Regions from separate parts of the Lysinibacillus sp. NPDC096382 genome, predicted to be linked through region 2. Evidence: riboswitches for the same ligand, from Rfam matches in the RefSeq annotation. Region 2 holds a riboswitch; each other region holds the start of a gene.
What was found. A riboswitch is a leader RNA that binds a small molecule or an ion and turns the genes downstream of it on or off. The one in region 2 is predicted to bind cobalamin.

Region 1 (6,063 bases), on a different contig from region 2:
TAACTGTCGTTAACATGCCGATATCATGTTCAAGCATTTCTGCTAAAGTAGTCATCGTTATTTCCTGACGGTCACGATATGCGCTTTTCACAAGTCCAACTGGTGTATCTGGCGAACGATATTCCAATAAAATTCTTTGTGCCTCTACAATTTGTCTCGTACGACGGCCACTTTTCGGGTTATAAAGAGCAATAACAAAATCCGCCATTGCTGCCGCTTCTACTCTTTTTGCAATTAAATTCCAAGGTGTTAAGTGGTCACTTAAACTAATGGTACAGGCGTCATGCATAATTGGAGCACCTAGTAAACTTGCACACGAATTAATAGCTGAAATACCTGGAACAATTTCTACCTCGATACCAGTTGCCTCTGTCCAGCCTAGCTCGATTAATACCTCATACACTAATCCTGCCATCCCATAAACCCCGGCATCTCCACTAGAAATGACCGATACGATACTTCCAGCCTCTGCTTGACGTACCGCTTCCTGTGCACGTGAAACTTCCTCCGTCATACCAGTACTAATAATCGACTTTGCACTAACTAAATCCTGAATAAGCTCAACATACGTTTTATAGCCTATAATCATATCACTTTGTTGTAGTGCCTCCACAGCACGAGTCGTAATATGTTTAAAATCTCCAGGACCAAAGCCAACTACGAAAATCTTACCTTTTTGTGCCATTTCGTTACCCCTCTTTCACCTTTTCAATGCCTTTAATGGCTGTTGTTTGTGCTGTACGCTGTAACGAACCTTCCCGCAATGTAAAGACATGCTCATTATGTAACGACTCATGATTTAAATCTTGTACGAGTGCTCTCGCATGCTCCGTTGTTGGCACACGGTACCAATTTCCCTGAGGATATGCAATGACAACACAAGCATCTTTACATCTGCCATTACAGCGAGTTCTCGTCGTATGTATTTCCTTATCAAGCGCCAGCAACTGTATTTCATCACGGATCGCCTGTGTAATGTCCTCAGCATCTTTTTTCATACAGCTACTACCATTACAAATAAAAAGATGTGTTTTCATCCCCTCTAAATTCCAAGTTGTCATAGTCGTTCTCCCCTCATTTGCTTTTAGGAAAAAGAAAAACCTTTACTCTAGACGAAGAGTAAAGGTTTAGTAGAAGCCAAATAAAAACGAATATATACAGGTACTCGCTCTTGCTTCAACTTCTCCCTCCGAAAAGTTTGCATGCATCATCCCATAAGCAGGTTTCCTGACTTAAGCTTCCTTTTACTTTCGCGCCTTCCCAAGTTTTCACTAGTGGCATCCGCGATTTCATCAGCTATTACAGTAGCGGGGGCTGTATCGGACTTTCACCGATTTCCCTATTATCTTGAATATTCAAGCACTTATGGACGTTTTATATGAATTTTTAATATATCAAGTATGCCTCGGCATAATTGCATGACAGCCGCCGGAGGCTTTAACTTCTTTCAGCAAGTACAGGTGTTTTGACACCCGCTGAAAAGAACTTAAATCAGCATTCATCTTACCATCTATAGAGGTAGGAGACTTCTGTAGCTAACGCTTCACTTTCGCTACAAAAGACATTTGCTGAAAGAATTTTAATGTAATTGAAAACTGTTTCTATCATAGCTTATTTTTTAAAAATTTCAATATTACTTTCTTAATTTGTGACAATTTTTTTAAAATTCTATAGAAAAACGCGACATTTCTTTTTGATTTATCTAAATTTTCGACGTAGACTATTAATTTAAAATTTTTCTATAAAAATCATAGCATATATATGGAAATTCATGTTACACTTTGTCGTGAAATCTCACAACTTCATCTTTTTTCGGTGCGAATTGTTCAGCATTTCGCTTAAAAGGGAAGCCGGTTCAAGTCCGGCGCGGTCCCGCCACTGTACTAGGGAGTTTTATAGAGAATGTCACTGTCCAAAGGATGGGAAGGCCTATAAAACGTTGAACTAAAGCCAGGAGACCTGCCGAAAAATATGTGATCGTTTCAACCTACGAGGATGGGTGTGCGGCTTAGCAGATTAGAATTTTATTTGCTTTTTTAGCATGCACTTTTCCACTATCGGAGAAGTGCTTTTTTTCATTCAGAAGAGACTCCATCTCAAGGTAGTAGATGAGTACAGATATGGTTCCAACCGGGCCAAAACACCTACTGAATGAAAAAAAGCTTCCGGCGGATGTCACGGACTTTGAAAGGAATGAATTGTGCTTGCACAATTCAAAATCCGGACGCATTGTTTATCTGCGCGAAAGCGAAGCGGCAGCGGCAAATGTTTTCTGTAGCGAAAGCATAGCGACAGCTACAAATGTTTTCTGTAGCGAAAGCGAAGCGGCAGCTACAAATGTTTTCTGTAGCGAAAGCGAAGCGGCAGCTACAAATGTTTTCTGTAGCGAAAGCGAAGCGGCAGCTACAATTACGCCAAGGCGAAATTTTATCGATCGCATACTAATTCGAAAAATTTTAAAGCTAGGAGGAGAGATTCTTGAAATTTTCAGGTTGGAAGCTTAGTTATTTCTTATTGGCATTTTTATTCGTGCCAAATCGCGCATTTGCGATGCATATTATGGAGGGCTTTTTGCCAATTGAATGGGCGATTTTTTGGTGGGTCGTATCGATTCCATTTATTATTTTAGGATTACGTTCTATTCGAAAAACCATTGAAGAAAATCCTGAAACAAAAATGATATTAGGGCTATCGGGTGCCTTTGCCTTTGTACTATCTGCCTTAAAAATCCCTTCTGTAACAGGGAGTTGTTCGCATCCAACTGGAGTTGGACTTGGGACAGTTCTTTTTGGACCATTAGCGATGAGTGTTATCGGAACAATCGTATTATTATTCCAATCTTTACTGTTAGCACATGGTGGGCTTACAACATTAGGGGCAAATACCTTTTCCATGGCAATTATGGGCCCTATTATCGCTTACTATGTATTTAAGGGCTCACAAAAACTGGGATTATCATTTTCAGTAGCCGTCTTTTTAGCAGCAATGCTTGGTGATTTAGGTACATATGTTGTCACTTCAGTGCAACTAGCTCTTGCCTTCCCTTCTGAAGTCGGTGGCTTTATGGCTTCATTCACAAAATTTGCTGGTATTTTTGCGTTAACACAAATTCCTCTTGCTGTTAGTGAAGGAATTTTAACAGTGATCGTTATGAATTTTCTGAAAAAATACAATGTGAGTGAATTAAAAGCTCTACGTGTTTTCTCAACAAAGGAGGCTCACTAACATGAAAAAGAACTTACTGCTCTTAGCCATTGTTGTGTTCCTAGCAATTATCCCCCTATTTATTCAAAAAGGTGCAGAATTCGAGGGGGCTGATGGTGAAGCGGAAGCAGCAATTAGTGAAATTGATGCTAGCTACGAGCCATGGTTTGAAAGCTTATGGGAGCCACCAAGTGGTGAAATTGAAAGCTTATTATTCGCACTACAAGCTGCTATTGGCGCTGGATTTATCGGCTATTTCATTGGCTTAATGCGTGGCAAACATAAAGAGGGTTAAGCGATGTTACTCATTGATAAGTATGCTTATTTGAATAAATTAGCGTCTGTTCATCCGTTAGAAAAAACGACGTTATCCCTTGGACTACTTATATTGTCGCTTATCATGAGAGATGAACGAATGTCACTCATTACATTTATTGTGATGAGTGCTTTTATCATTTTAGGCGCAAAAATCCCTGCTAAATATTATGCTAAATTACTATTGCTACCTGGATTTTTTTTACTATCAAGTTTAGTGTCAATTTTAATTTCTATAGCGCCAACAACTAGCACGTTACCAACGTATATTTGGTCATTTTCATTTAATAGTTGGACGATTTTTATCGGCAGAGCGAGCCTCGTGACAGCGCAACAGCTTTTTTTCATCGTCCTTGGCAGCATTAGCTGTTTGTATTTTTTAATTCTCACAACATCAGTCCAATCTATTTGTTACGTGCTAAGACAATGGCGACTTCCAACTCTATTTGTAGAGCTAGTAGAGCTAACGTATCGTTTTATTTTTATCTTTTTAGATAGTATGCAAAAAATTCATCTTGCCCAGCAGGCTCGTCTAGGATACAGCTCCCCTATGCAGTGGCTCCGTTCGGTATCAATGTTAATTGCAGCTTTATTTGTCGAGATGTTCCAACGAAGTCGTGAGCTAAACAATGCGATGGAAGCGCGTGGTGGCGAAACTGTTTATTGGCAAGACGATGTTACCTATAACGCGAAAAATTGGGTAGGTATTGCTACTATTTTTATACTCCTCATCATTTATGGAGGGTTTTTCTGATGACAGATTTATACTTTGATTTAACACATTTATCCTACGCTTATGCAGATGGAACTTATGCCCTAACAGATATTACACTTCAAATTCCAAAGGGGAAAAAAATCGCTTTACTCGGTCATAATGGAGCTGGAAAATCAACGTTATTTCAGCATTTAAATGGTATTTTGAAGCCTACCGCTGGAAGTATATCCTTTTGTGGCAATGACCTGAACTATAGTAGAAAAGCATTAAAAAAATTGCGCCAACAGGTTGGTATTGTTTTTCAGGATGCCGACAATCAGCTTTTTTCTGGCACAGTTAAGCAAGATATTGCATTTGGTCCTTTGAATCTTGGCTGGACAACTGAAAAAATTGAAGAGAAAATTGCGTGGGCTGTCGCTCAAACCGAAGTCGAAGCATTGCTAGATAAACCGATCCATTTTTTAAGTGTTGGACAGAAAAAACGTGTCGCAATGGCAGGAGTACTTGCAATGGAACCTTCCGTTTTATTATTAGATGAACCGACAGCTGGACTAGATAATTATTATAGTGCACAAGTTTTAAAGTATTTAGCTACGTTAGAGAACGATATACGAACAATTTTACTAGCTACGCATGATATTTCATTAGCCTATGAATGGGCAGATCAAATAATCGTGATGGAAGCTGGGAGAATTATTTATAATGGAGATCCAGTTGCAATGTTCTTCCAAGAGGATTTGCTTGAAAGAGCCCATCTTGAACGCCCATGGGTCTTTGAAATGGCCATTGCCTTGCAAAAGAAAAAGTTATTTAAAAAAAACATTAAAATGCCCCGTTCGAAGAAAGATTTACACAGACTTCTTGAGCAGCTTTAAGACAATTTGTTCATAGTTGGTACAATTCAATTATGGTTGAATCCAAGCTCCTACTCCAATCTCACAAATCGAGTAGAATGTTTCGACCTCTCTTCTACATATTTTTATAATGGGGGAAATATGGTAAAATGTAGAATGGTGCTTTTGGAAAAATATATACTTATTACGAAACTTTTCTATTAGTCATACGTATTAGTATAGATGTCACAAATATTTGGCACACTCAAGGAGGGAAAACAGTTGAAAAACTGGAAAAAAAAATCAGTTGCTTTAGTAGCAACTGCAGCACTAATGGTTCCTGCTACTTCTGCCTTTGCTGAAGCGCCACAAAAAACAGCGAAGAACCAAGAGTTAGTGAAAGTAGCTAGCAATAAGGATCAAACATCTAAGAATCAAAAAGAATGGATTAGTCAGGATACGATTATCGTCAAACATTCCGGTCTTGATAAGAATGTGCACAAAAAAATTGGCGCAAAAGTGATCCGCTCTATTCCTTCATTAGGATACGATGTTATCCAACTGAACAAAGGAACAGATTTAGAAAAAGCAGTTTCATATTATGTGAAACAAAAAGGAGTTAAAAAAGTATCTCCAAGCTACGTGTATCATTCCTTTGGCACAGCAGTAGATCCAAAGAAACAGGATATGTACCATTTGAGTCTACTTCAAATTGATAAAGCACTAGAATTAGCAGGCAACAATGATGTAAAAGTAGCTGTTATCGATGGTGGTGTGGATTTTAAACATCCAGATTTAAAATCTCAAGTGCTTCCACCATATAATGCAGCAGCACCTGCCAATACATCTTATCCTAGTGAGCATGGAACACATGTAGCAGGAATTGTTGGCGCGGCAAAAGATAATGGTATTGGAGGACATGGAATTAATCCAAATGCCAAGCTTCTTCCAATTGATGTATTCAACGGAAAAGATGGCGCTAATGATTTCGTTATT
Region 2 (6,063 bases):
TAGTGCTTGGTAAATTTGTGATACTGCATGAGTTATTCGTACAGCATAAATTTGCACTATGGATGCCTGTATTTATTCCGTTATTAACTAGAATAGGCATGAGCTTTTATTTTATGTCGCTCAAATGCTCGAAAGAAAAGGGGCTTGCCTCCTTTTTTAAAACACATATTAAGCCGGGAATACTTATTAGCTTTATGCTTATCACATTAGTTGTGGCGTATAGTAGCTTGTTGTTTGTCATAGGCTTCTCAATTGTTCCACTAGTGTTGATGGCTGTATTAACGATTGCCTTTTTAGTCTTCCGTCAATTTACAGTGCGCAACTTTGGTGGCGTTTCTGGAGATTTACTCGGTGCATCAATTGAAGGAATGGAGGTTGTACTGTGGGTGACGTTGTTATTGTTTACTTGATGAGACATGCCCCAACGATGGAAAATTTGGAGAAGCGATATATCGGCTGGACAGATTCTTCATTAGCTGATGCATCTTTGCTGACTATAGTAGATTCAGATGTCACGAAGGTGTATGGTAGTGATTTGCTGCGCTGTAGGGAAACAGCTGCCCATTATTTTCCGCATGCAACATATGTGTCTGATAAAAGATTTCGTGAGTCGAACTTCGGTGCATTTGAAGGACGAACATATGAGGACTTGAAAACAGATAGTCGCTATTGTGCATGGTTAGATGACCCCGTACAGTCACCGCCGCCAAAGGGGGAAGGTCTTGATGCTTTTTGTGCGCGTGTCATTGAAGGGTTCACTGAGATACCAAAAGGTGAAGATGTTTATCATCTCGTTGTCCATGGTGGAGTTATTCGAGCACTTCTTGTAGAATTTGCACCGACTGAGCAAACTTTTTGGTCGTATCAAACACCGCATGATAAAATGTTTTCTTTAACGTTTACAAGAAAGGCTTGGGAGGAGGGAGCGAGATGCATGTCTTTATCGGAGGCGCCTATAGTGGAAAAACCGACTATGTCATGAAATTGCTTGCAGGTCAAAAAGTTGAGCTAGTAGATGGCAATCTACCTGATGTCAGCCCAGCCTGTGATGTACTAATTATTAAAAACATAGAGAAATGGCTCGTGACACAAGATCTTGAGGATGATGAACCTCTTGTCAAAACTATTTTGAAAAGACTAAAGACTCTTGAAGAAAATTGTGCAGTCTATATAATAGTGACCGATATGGGTCGTGGAGTTGTGCCAATGGAAAAACAGGCACGATTGTTGCGTGATACATGTGGGCGTTTGTACCAGGTATTATTCGCTGAAGCTGAACAAGTCGTACGCATTTGGTACGGTATCGGGGAACAAATCAAATAATATAGTTTTAAAAAAATTTATTAGGCCTTTCATTTGGGGATGAGATTTGCAGGACGTATGCTTTGTAAATAAGTTGATCGGAGTGAGGCTGGGCCTCCAGGAAGCTTTGCTCTGCGCGAAAGTGAAGCGTCAGCGACCAAGCGCCCAACCGGAACAGAAATCAACCCCACGATATGGTAATGAGCCATATTAATGATTTCTAATAAATTGATCCAACAACGGAATTTAAGGATGACATTTTGCTAAACGTATGTCATGCATATAAGTTGATTGGGGTGGAGGATGGGCGACTCCTCGGGGATCAGCGTTACAAATGAGACCCTGCAGCGAAGCGAAACGGCTCATCGAACGCCCCCAGGAAGCTTTGCTCTGCGTGAAAGTGAAGCGTTAGCGACCAAGCGCCCAACCGGAACGGAAATCAACCTACGTTATCATGACGAGCCAAATATAAAAGGAAAGAGGAAATGGGATGGATCGACAAAGATTAATGAAATTGACGCTCACTGCCATGGTAGCGGCAATTTGTGCAGTAGGTGCAGTCATTAAAATACCAACATTTATTTCAACTGCTGCGCTTGACTCTGCACCTGCATTGTTGAGCGTTGTATTTTTATCTCCAGTATTAGCAGGGGTTGCGGGAGTCATTGGGCATTTTATCTCAGCCTTAACTACTGGCTTTCCATATGGGCCACTACATATTATTATCGCAGTAGAAATGTTTATTGTTGTATGGGTCTTTGGGGTAATGCATAAAAAAGGAATGCATTTCTGGAAATGGCCTGTGGCACTTGTTTTCAATGGTGTTGTTGCACCTTTACCATTTTACTTTATCATTAGTCCTGCATTTTACTGGGCGTCACTGACTAGTCTTCCATTGGCAACACTCATAAATCTAGTGATTGTTGCCATTGCGATGCCAATTCTCTCTAAAGTGTTTATGCGTAAGGAAGGTCGAGTACATTGAGAAATGCAATAAAAATAGGTGGGTTGATTGCAACATCTGATAATGCCGCAGCTATTGGTGAAAAACCACAAGATGTTGTGTCTGCTCCAGACAAATTAACGGCATACTTAACGGCGCGTGTTACTTTTATAGAGCAGCTTGCTGCAAATGCTTTACCAAGCCATATTATACTCGCTAATTTTTCAGGGGATGCTGCATGGTCTCGTTACGTTGCAGGCATTCAGCAGGTTTTTGATGAGACGGGTCTTAATTGTCCGCAAATAGACGGTAGTACAGAGTCCAATATGCCGACTCTACAATCAGGTTTGTCTATAACGATGCTAGGTGAGCAGCAAAAACGCACAGCAACTAAGCATGAACAGCTTAGTTGGTACACCTATGGACTACCGCTTGTAGGCAATGAAATCCTTGCACAGCCTGAAGATGTGGCACAGCTCCAACCTATTTTTCAGGCGTGGAAAGAGGGAATAGTGCAGCAAGTATGGCCAGTTGGATCAAAAGGTCTACAAGCCGAATTTACCCGACTTTTTGGCGAGCAACAGGTTAAAAGTTCGTTAGATGTCGAGAAATCGGCTGGTCCATGTGCAGTAGTTTTGCTAGGAATTCAGCCAGAAAAAGAGCAGCTAGCACAAAAAAAATTTCCTAGAAATTTTGAAAAACTACGTAAAACTGCATTGTAATTGGGCTTGTTTCGAGAAAATGTAGCACTTTATAACTTGCAAGGGGCAAAACACCTATTGCAACAATAAACACAATATGTTAGATTTGTTTAGGAGTTAAAACACTATATATAGTATTTTGGACGAGCGGTACCAATATGGTTTAAAAGGGAATTCGGAAAAAGAGTCATCTTAGGCCGAAGCTGTCCCCGCAACTGTAAGTGCTGACAAATGATGAATTGGCCACTGTGAAGAACGGGAAGGCTATCGTTTGGAGGAAGCATGAGCCAGGAGACCTGCCGAGTTGTTCAAGACAGCAACACATTCTTCGGGGATTGAGAAGTGGAGGCGAGAGATTTGTTCACTTCTTTGTGTGCATGTCCTTCATTTCCATTTCCGATTTTACAGCGATCACGTAACCGATAAATGTTGCGTGATCGCTTTTTGTGTTGCTGGAGAAGGAAAGGGAGAGAATGTTACATGACAATTCAAATCGAGCAACAAATTGCTAAGCTCAAGAAAAACTACACAGAGGATGAACTCGAAAGTTTTGTAAGATTATCGGATCGATGGCTACGAAAAAACGACAATGCGACATTTGAAGCATGGGCAGATGCGATGATTTTACAAACGCTTAGCCTCATTGATGAGGAGGAGCCATACTGGACATTTGTCGCAGCTCAAATTTTTTTAGAAAAACTATATGATCAATTTGCAATGCGTCGTGGAGTTTCAGTGAAAGATGTTTATAAAGTTTTCCCAGAACATTTAGCACACTATACAGAAGCTGGATTGTATCATGAAAGTTTAACAACAAAATATAGTGAGCAGGAGCTTCAGGAACTCGCTTCTTATCTAGAATCAAGTCGAGATGAGTTGTTTACGTATATTGGTTTAAAAACATTAATGGACCGCTATGTAGTCCGTGATTACACGAAAATACCAGTGGAATTACCGCAGGAACGATGGATGGTCATTGCGATGACTCTGATGCAGGATGAAACAGAAAATCGTTTAGAAAAAGTCCGTGAATCTTATTGGGCAATGAGTAATTTATATATGACTGTTGCCACACCGACATTATCGAATGCAGGTAAAACACATGGACAGCTATCAAGTTGCTTTATCGATACAGTAGATGATAGTTTACAAAGCATTTATGACACGAATACAGATGTCGCAACATTATCGAAATACGGCGGCGGTATTGGTGTTTATATGGGTAAAATTCGTAGCCGAGGCTCATCTATTAAAGGTTTTAAAGGTGCATCAAGTGGCGTTTTACCATGGATTAAACAGCTTAATAATACGGCGGTTTCAGTCGATCAGCTTGGGCAACGACAAGGAGCTATTGCTGTCTATCTAGATGTTTGGCATAAAGACGTCTTTACGTTTTTAGATTTACGCTTAAACAATGGGGATGAACGTCTGCGTGCCCATGATATTTTCACAGGGCTATGCTTACCGGATATATTTATGGAAACTGTTGAGGCACGTGGGGAGTGGCACTTATTTGACCCACATGAAGTACGAGAGGTTATGGGCTACTCACTAGAGGATTTCTACGATGAGAAAAAGGGTGACGGTTCTTTCCGTACTAAATATGAGGAATGTATCGCGAATCCATTGTTAAGTCGTGAAGTCGTACCAGCTATAGATATTATGAAGCGTATTATGCGCTCACAGCTAGAAACAGGCGTGCCGTTTATGTTCTATCGTGATGAAGTAAATCGTATGAATCCGAATAAGCATGAAGGGATGATTTACAGTTCGAACCTGTGTACAGAAATCTTCCAAAATATGTCGGCTACTGAATTCGAATCTATTACACTAGAAGATGATGTCATCGTAACACGTCGCAAGCCTGGAGATTTCGTTGTATGTAACTTATCATCTATTAATTTAGGTAGAGCAGTACCGGCCGGTGTTCTAGAACGATTAATCCCAGTGCAAGTACGTATGTTAGATAACGTTATTGCGCTAAATACAATTCCAGTAAAACAAGCAGAGCGTACGAACCTACGCTACCGTGGTATTGGGCTTGGCACATTTGGCTGGCACCATTTATTAGCTCTGAAAGAAATTCAATGGGAGTCAGAGGAAGCTGTAGAATTTGCGGACAAGCTATATGAAGAAATTGCGTATTTAACGATTCGTGCTTCTAACGATTTGGCATGTGAAAAAGGAGCTTACCCATTATTTGATGGCTCAGATTGGCATACGGGTGCGTATTTTGACAAACGTGGCTATGACAGCGATAAATGGAACGCTTTACGCGCCGCGGTTGCTGAAAAAGGCATGCGTAACGGCTATGTAATGGCAGTTGCACCGAACTCTTCAACGTCCATTTTAGCGGGCAGTACGGCTACGATTGATCCAATTTTCCAAAAGAGTTATTCAGAGGAGAAGAAGGATTATAAAATTCCAGTAACAGTACCAGATTTATCACCTGTAACGACTTGGTATTATAAATCTGCTTATTTCATCGATCAAAATTGGACAATCAAGCAAAATGCTGCACGAGCACGTCATATCGACCAAGGCATTTCACTTAATTTATATGTTCAAAATACGATTAAGGCGAAAGATTTACTAGCATTGCATATGAATGCTTGGGCGAGCGGTGTAAAAACGACTTATTACGTGCGCTCAACGTCTGTAGAATTGCTAGAATGTGAGTCTTGCGCGAGCTAGGAGGAAGTAACAATGACAACTATTACAAAACGACAAATTATGGACAAGGATGCACCGAACCGTTCAACAGGAATTGTCAACGGGCGCTCTTCTAACATTTTAAACTGGGATGATGTGCGTTTTAGCTGGGCTTATCCTAAGTATAAAAAAATGCTCGGTAACTTCTGGACACCGTTCGAAATTAATATGAGCAATGATGTGAAGCAGTTTCCACAGCTATCAGCAGATGAACAGGAATCCTTTTTAAAAATTATTGGCTTACTAGCACTATTAGACAGTGTGCAAACTGATTTTGCAGGGAAAGTAGCGGATTATTTAACAGATTCAAGCTTAAATGCATTAATGATTATTTTAGCGCAACAAGAGGTTATTCATAATCACTCTTATTCTTATGTGTTATCAAGTATTGTGAACAAAGATGAG
Region 3 (6,063 bases), on a different contig from region 2:
ACATAATTATCTGTATAATATGGTTTACTATTTAAATCAGAAATAACAATATTTTGCTTAGAATCAGCCATGTGAATCATTTTGTTGTTTCCGATATACATACCAACGTGGTCAGGGTCTGTCCCAGTTTTTTTACTCTTAAAGAATAGTAAATCACCTTTTTGTAATTGATTTCTGTTAACAGACGTTCCTTGCTGTAACATATAATCTTCATTATAAGTTGCAAGGTCAACACCATTTTTCTCGAAAATGTACATAATAAATGAAGCACAAGAAAATTTATAAGGATATGTAGCCTTGTATACAGAATTGCTGTATGTCGCCTTACCAATTAAGCTTTTTCCAGTTTGAATTAGTTGATCTGCTTTCGCATTAACTGCTTGTGAGTTATTAAGGGCATTTGTTGTTGTTGCAGCCTCAACTTCTATAGGTTGAACAGTTGGCTGTACCATCCCCACTGTGCTAAAACCTATCGTCAATGCTAATGTTGTTGTTAAAAATCGTTTATTCATGTTGTTAATTTCCTCCTGAAGCTATTGTTAGGATTAATCCCAATTTGGTTTGTCACTGGAATTAATCGTAGCATGAAAAAGTAGGGCTTCTTTGAGGAAATTGTTACCACGCTGGATGGGGATTCGCTGTAAACACCTGATATAAAAGGCTTCATCGCCTTAATTTACAGTTTTATTACAAATGTTTCAGTTGGGTGAAGTGTTTATGGAAAACGAAAAGTCAAAGGGGCAGGAAGTACAAGTTTTTCTAGGCATTGAAAGATTAAACGACAATCGCTCCTATACATTTACCATGGTATAGTTAGACTATTTCATCTTTGGGATCTAGCGAGAAATAACGGTTCCATAAGGAGGAGTTTCGTTCTAGCTACTAGGAGTGAGCGTTGAACTGTTTCCCACGGCTTGATTTGTTCCACGCTACGCTTTTGAACTAAAGATAAGTTGTTGCTATCACTATAAAATAGTGTGAGATGAGATGTCAGATACAGGCTTTGTGAAATGGTTAATTAGAGAGGAAAGTGAGCGTTGGGGATCAGCATCCCAAATGAGACACTGGAGCGCAAGCGAGATGGGTCATCGAACGCCCCTAGTACCTCTCATTATGCCTACAATTTTACGCACAGCTTTGTGTGTAGATCTTTTTTGCTCTTTAGAAGGCGGATGTCGATAAAATTCAGAAGTCGGATGACATTTTGTTAAAACGTCGTTGCTTTGCTAAAGATTCATACTTTATTTCACTAAATATTTTTTTACAGCATGCCTTCTATTCAACTGTTTTCCTTAAATTTCCTGAATCATCTCTACTCTATTACCGAATGGATCTCTAAATTCAAAGCGATCAAAATGAGGAATAGGAACTGAATCGAAAATTTCTATATGATGTTCGGCTAATACCTTCTTCCAATGTTCTATATTTTCAACTTGATAGGCAATATGAGCTTTTGTCGTTAATCTATCAAAGCCATCCTCTGTCCCTACATGTACCTCCCTATTGCCGACCTGTAACCAAAATCCACCTCGTCCTTTCAACGAATCAGGCTTTTCAAGTTCATTTAGTCCTAATACTTGACAGTAAAAATGTTTCCCTTTTTCTTCTTCACCTTTTGGAATTGTTATTTGAACGTGATGTAAGCCTATAACCATTTTTTCTCCTCCTTTAATTGTAATCGATACTTACTTCTAGGATAATAATGCCAAATCCTTTAATTTGACGAAGGAATAGTTTTTTTTCTCACGAATGTGGCCTTTGTAAAACCAGTAAGGAGAATTAGGGAATAAGCCCATAATAGCCATGAGGCGAAATATCGATCTAAGACAACCGATAAATTCGGAAAAATATCGTCGAAGACTAATAAAACGACTGCATCGATAAGCATTCCAGGTAATGCAATGCAGATAGCAGCCAGTAATCGCTCTGTACCTTTTATTTTTTTTATAGAATAAATAGGTATTGTCGCTAGCCAAACGATTGGAAAAGCTAAAATGTAAGTAGCTATCATGAGGGGAGGTTCTTTAAGGGTAAAAAAGTAATGCCCTATAAATCGAAACACGGCACTTGCTACAAACCAAATCCCAAAACCCCAGCATAAAAAGAATCGCATAGTGTTCCTCCTCTAATTATTTTCCTAGACGATTTAATGTCTCAAGGATTTTTTCGAATTGCTGATAAAATACATCTATATCGAAATCGTCCCGCATCATCACTTGTATGGCCAAGCCATCAATTAGCGCGTTGAAAAAAATGCTCCAAGTTTCCATCGACACGCCATCAATTGGTGATGTATCCCATAATTTGTTTAAAATATTACGCAAATGTTCATTTTCGGCCGCTAAAATTTGTCCAATTTGCTGTCTAATAGTCGGGTTCGTAAAGCCAAAGACGATTAAGGTGAAAAATAATTTATGATAAAAGGCATCATCTTCATATCGACTTTTTGCAGAAAGAAGTGCAGATTGAATCATTTCTTGATCGGTCGTCAAAATCTCATGCCAAGAATTTTCACAGATGTCCTGAACTATTTCGAGAATGATTTGCTCTTTTGATTTGAAATGATAATAAATAGTTCCTTGTGTCACACCAGCTTGCTCAGCAACAGCCTTTAAGGTGAATTTTTCAATCCCTTTTTCTACTAAACTTTGCTTGGCAGCCATTAATAAATCTGATTTTTCAATACCAGTAGGCTTTGCCATTCATTGACACCTCCATTGTTATTAGTTAGTTGGATAACTAACTCAAAAATAACGAAAAATACCTCTGTTTACAAGTGTATTTTAGTAATTAGATGTATAGGGCTCCCAATATGATAGAGTTGGATTGAACAAACGTGAAAATAAATCTACTTTTCTGAAAAATATGTGTTATAGTAAAACATAATTAAATAATGTGTAAGAGTTGGTGCCAAATGAAAGTTTGGCTTAAAAGGGAAGTCGGTGCAAATCCGACGCTGTCCCGCAACTGTATATCGGAGCAAATCACAATTGCCACTGGGGAAACTGGGAAGGCTGTGAGGCGTGTTGATGAGAAGCCAGGAGACCTGCCAATTTCTAGTACACACCAAATACCTACGTGGAAATAGGTGGTGAGATGTGACCGTATCGTCCCTGTGCGACAAAGAATCATGCGATATCTTGTAAGAATTTCGTATTGTTTTTTCATAGCTATTTTTAATTTGAGATAACAGCCATTTTCCAAAAAAAGGAGAGTGGCTTTTTTTTTACTTCTTATTAGAAGTTAAAGCCCCTGGCCGATGTCACGGAATCGGAAAGAAGACCGAAATGACCGACATCGTGTCGGCCCTCATACTGGCCTAAGCACATAGGGCCGATTCCGGACTCAATAATGCCGAGGCATACTTAATGGATCGGAGAGATGAACATGATTTATACAAGTACTATAGTTGGTTATCCGTATATCGGAGAAGATCGTGAATGGAAAAAGGCTTTAGAGGCTTTTTGGAAAAATGAGCTTTCAGAGGGTGAATTTTTGCAGAACTTAAAGGATATTCGTCTAGCCCGAATTAACAAGCAGCTTCAACTCGGAATAGACCTGATAACTGTTGGAGATTTCACACTTTATGACAGAATGTTAGATACGGCAATGATGTTTGGCTTAGTTCCAAAGCGCTTTGATTGGCAGGGAGACAAAGTTGATTTACAAACATACTATGGGGTAGCTCGTGGTAGTAAAAAAGCCGTGGCTAGTGAGATGACGAAATGGTTTAATACAAATTATCATTATATCGTGCCAGAATACGATGGACAAACTTTGCAATTAACAGAAAATAAAATATTGGCAGATTTTTTAGAGGCTAAGGAAGCGTTTGGTATTACTGCAAAGCCTACATTGATTGGCCCTTATACATTTTGTAAATTAACGAAAGGCTATGACAAACTATCGCAGATTACATTCATTTTAGCATTACTACCACTTTATACGCAGGTCCTAAAGGAGCTCGTGGATGCAGGTGCACAGTGGATTCAATTAGAAGAACCACTTCTTGCCACAACATTAGATGAAGCGGAAGTTAAACTTGTTCAAGAAATTTATACACAATTAGCTGCATCAGTACCCGAAGCTAAAATTATGCTACAAACTTATTTCGAATCATTATCAGCATATGAGTCAATTGTAAAACTTCCTGTTCGTGGGATTGGGTTAGACTTTGTGCATGGCTACGGCAAAAATATGGAGTCATTACGTCAATTTGGCTTCCCAAAAGATAAAATATTGGCTGTTGGTATTATTAATGGAAGAGATATTTGGCGTTCCAATCTAGCAGAAGTTAGCTCAACTATTAAAGCCATTGAACAACTAAGTGGCGCAAAAGAACTATGGATTCAATCTTCATGTAACTTACAGCATGTTCCAATTACGACCACACTTGAAACTAAGCTTGAACCAGTTCTTAAAAATGCCCTCGCCTTTGCGGATGAAAAATTAGTTGAGATCATGGAAGTAACAAAATATTTACAGGGCCAAGACAGTCCCTCAAATTACAAACTATCGGAAAGTATGAAGGCGATTGAAGCGTTGAAAAATCATCCGATTCGCCAAAATAAAGATGTTCAAAAAGCGGTTCGAACAGTGTCGATACAAGACTTTGAACGCCATAGCGATTTTAAAGCACGGCAAAAGATTCACCAGCAAGCATTGCAATTACCACTGTTCCCAACGACAACAATTGGGAGCTTTCCGCAATCGGATGAAGTCAAACGTACACGAAGTGCATGGCGCAAGAAACAAATTTCAAATGAGGATTATGCAGTATTTGTAGAACATGAGACAAAGCGTTGGATTACTATTCAAGAGGAATTAGATATCGACGTTCTTGTGCACGGTGAATTTGAGCGCACAGATATGGTTGAATATTTCGGGGAAAAACTAACAGGTTTTGCATTTACGGAGAAAGCATGGGTTGTTTCATACGGTTCCCGCTGTGTGAAGCCACCAATTATTTACGGTGACGTTGCATGGGAAGCACCGATGACAGTCAAAGAAACAGCCTATGCTCAAAGCCAAACGAAACGCTATATAAAAGGTATGCTTACGGGTCCTGTGACAATTTTAAATTGGTCATTTGTACGGGATGATATTTCCCGAAAGGATGTAACATATCAGATTGCTTTGGCACTCCGAGAAGAGGTGGAAGCACTAGAAGCTGCAGGCATTTCAATTATTCAGGTTGATGAACCAGCATTACGAGAAGGCTTGCCGCTTCGTAAAGAAAATTGGGGAACGTACTTAGAGTGGACAGTAAATGCTTTTAAACTTGCTACATCTAGCGTTAAGGATGAAACACAAATCCATACACATATGTGCTATTGCGAGTTTAATGATTTTATCGAGCCAATTAGTGCATTGGACGCTGATGTTATTTCCATCGAAACGTCACGTAGCCATGGCGAGTTAATTTCTTCTCTGCAAGTCAATCCGTATGAAAAAGGAATTGGACTAGGTGTTTATGATATCCATAGTCCACGTGTACCGAGTGAAAAGGAAATGCTAAGCATAATGCAGGATAGCTTACAGGTTTTATCAAAAAATCAATTTTGGGTGAATCCTGACTGTGGTTTAAAAACAAGGAAGGAGCCAGAAACTATCTCAGCACTGATGAATATGGTAGCAGCAGCAAAAACACTTCGTCAACAAGTACAACAATCTACATTTTAAGGAGAAACTTGACTTCTTTGATGAGGTCAAGTTTTTTTATATGCGCCCGGCATGTGTATGAACAATGGGGTGTAAGTCCCGAACCCCGAAGACAGAAGTAGAGGTTAGCCAAGAGCAAGGTGTCCGTGGCGATGCGGAATCTGAAGGAAGCTGGAGGCAAAACACCGGTCCGAGGAACACGAATTTTATAGAAGGCTAGGTATGATTGGATGAGTTTGCATAACAAAACAAAGTCTTTTCTGTCGAAGGTCATATCGAGTAAATGATACGGATAGATGGTGTGAAAGTGCATGCGCTTACCCGGAGAAGTCTGGTGGAAACGCAAAGTACACTTTGTAACCTACATAGCGATAGGTAGCTGAACCATCAGAAGTCAGCAGA

Region 1: it holds a riboswitch for cobalamin, as region 2 does, so the genes downstream of both, ACIQZA_RS23850 (hypothetical protein) here and ACIQZA_RS12285 (ribonucleoside-diphosphate reductase subunit alpha) in region 2, are expected to answer to the same signal.
Region 3: it holds a riboswitch for cobalamin, as region 2 does, so the genes downstream of both, metE (5-methyltetrahydropteroyltriglutamate--homocysteine S-methyltransferase) here and ACIQZA_RS12285 (ribonucleoside-diphosphate reductase subunit alpha) in region 2, are expected to answer to the same signal.

The regions. Positions count from the first base shown of each region.
Region 1 covers NZ_JBIWFC010000027.1:38,722-44,784, reverse strand. The annotation lists gene cobJ (precorrin-3B C(17)-methyltransferase) at 1-685, opposite strand, end outside; gene ACIQZA_RS23855 ((2Fe-2S) ferredoxin domain-containing protein) at 690-1,061, opposite strand; cobalamin riboswitch at 1,201-1,382, opposite strand; cobalamin riboswitch at 1,797-1,981, shown strand; gene ACIQZA_RS23850 (hypothetical protein) at 2,109-2,504, shown strand; gene ACIQZA_RS23845 (energy-coupling factor ABC transporter permease) at 2,479-3,225, shown strand; gene ACIQZA_RS23840 (energy-coupling factor ABC transporter substrate-binding protein) at 3,227-3,499, shown strand; gene cbiQ (cobalt ECF transporter T component CbiQ) at 3,503-4,273, shown strand; gene ACIQZA_RS23830 (energy-coupling factor ABC transporter ATP-binding protein) at 4,273-5,109, shown strand; gene ACIQZA_RS23825 (S8 family peptidase) at 5,350-6,063, shown strand, end outside.
Region 2 covers NZ_JBIWFC010000007.1:120,381-126,443, reverse strand. The annotation lists gene cobS (adenosylcobinamide-GDP ribazoletransferase) at 1-410, shown strand, start outside; gene ACIQZA_RS12305 (histidine phosphatase family protein) at 383-982, shown strand; gene ACIQZA_RS12300 (bifunctional adenosylcobinamide kinase/adenosylcobinamide-phosphate guanylyltransferase) at 931-1,323, shown strand; gene ACIQZA_RS12295 (ECF transporter S component) at 1,793-2,287, shown strand; gene ACIQZA_RS12290 (hypothetical protein) at 2,284-2,967, shown strand; cobalamin riboswitch at 3,078-3,265, shown strand; gene ACIQZA_RS12285 (ribonucleoside-diphosphate reductase subunit alpha) at 3,427-5,640, shown strand; gene ACIQZA_RS12280 (ribonucleotide-diphosphate reductase subunit beta) at 5,653-6,063, shown strand, end outside.
Region 3 covers NZ_JBIWFC010000034.1:588-6,650, reverse strand. The annotation lists gene ACIQZA_RS25155 (C40 family peptidase) at 1-512, opposite strand, end outside; gene ACIQZA_RS25150 (VOC family protein) at 1,293-1,655, opposite strand; gene ACIQZA_RS25145 (DUF5367 domain-containing protein) at 1,715-2,113, opposite strand; gene ACIQZA_RS25140 (TetR/AcrR family transcriptional regulator) at 2,130-2,702, opposite strand; cobalamin riboswitch at 2,889-3,068, shown strand; gene metE (5-methyltetrahydropteroyltriglutamate--homocysteine S-methyltransferase) at 3,388-5,682, shown strand.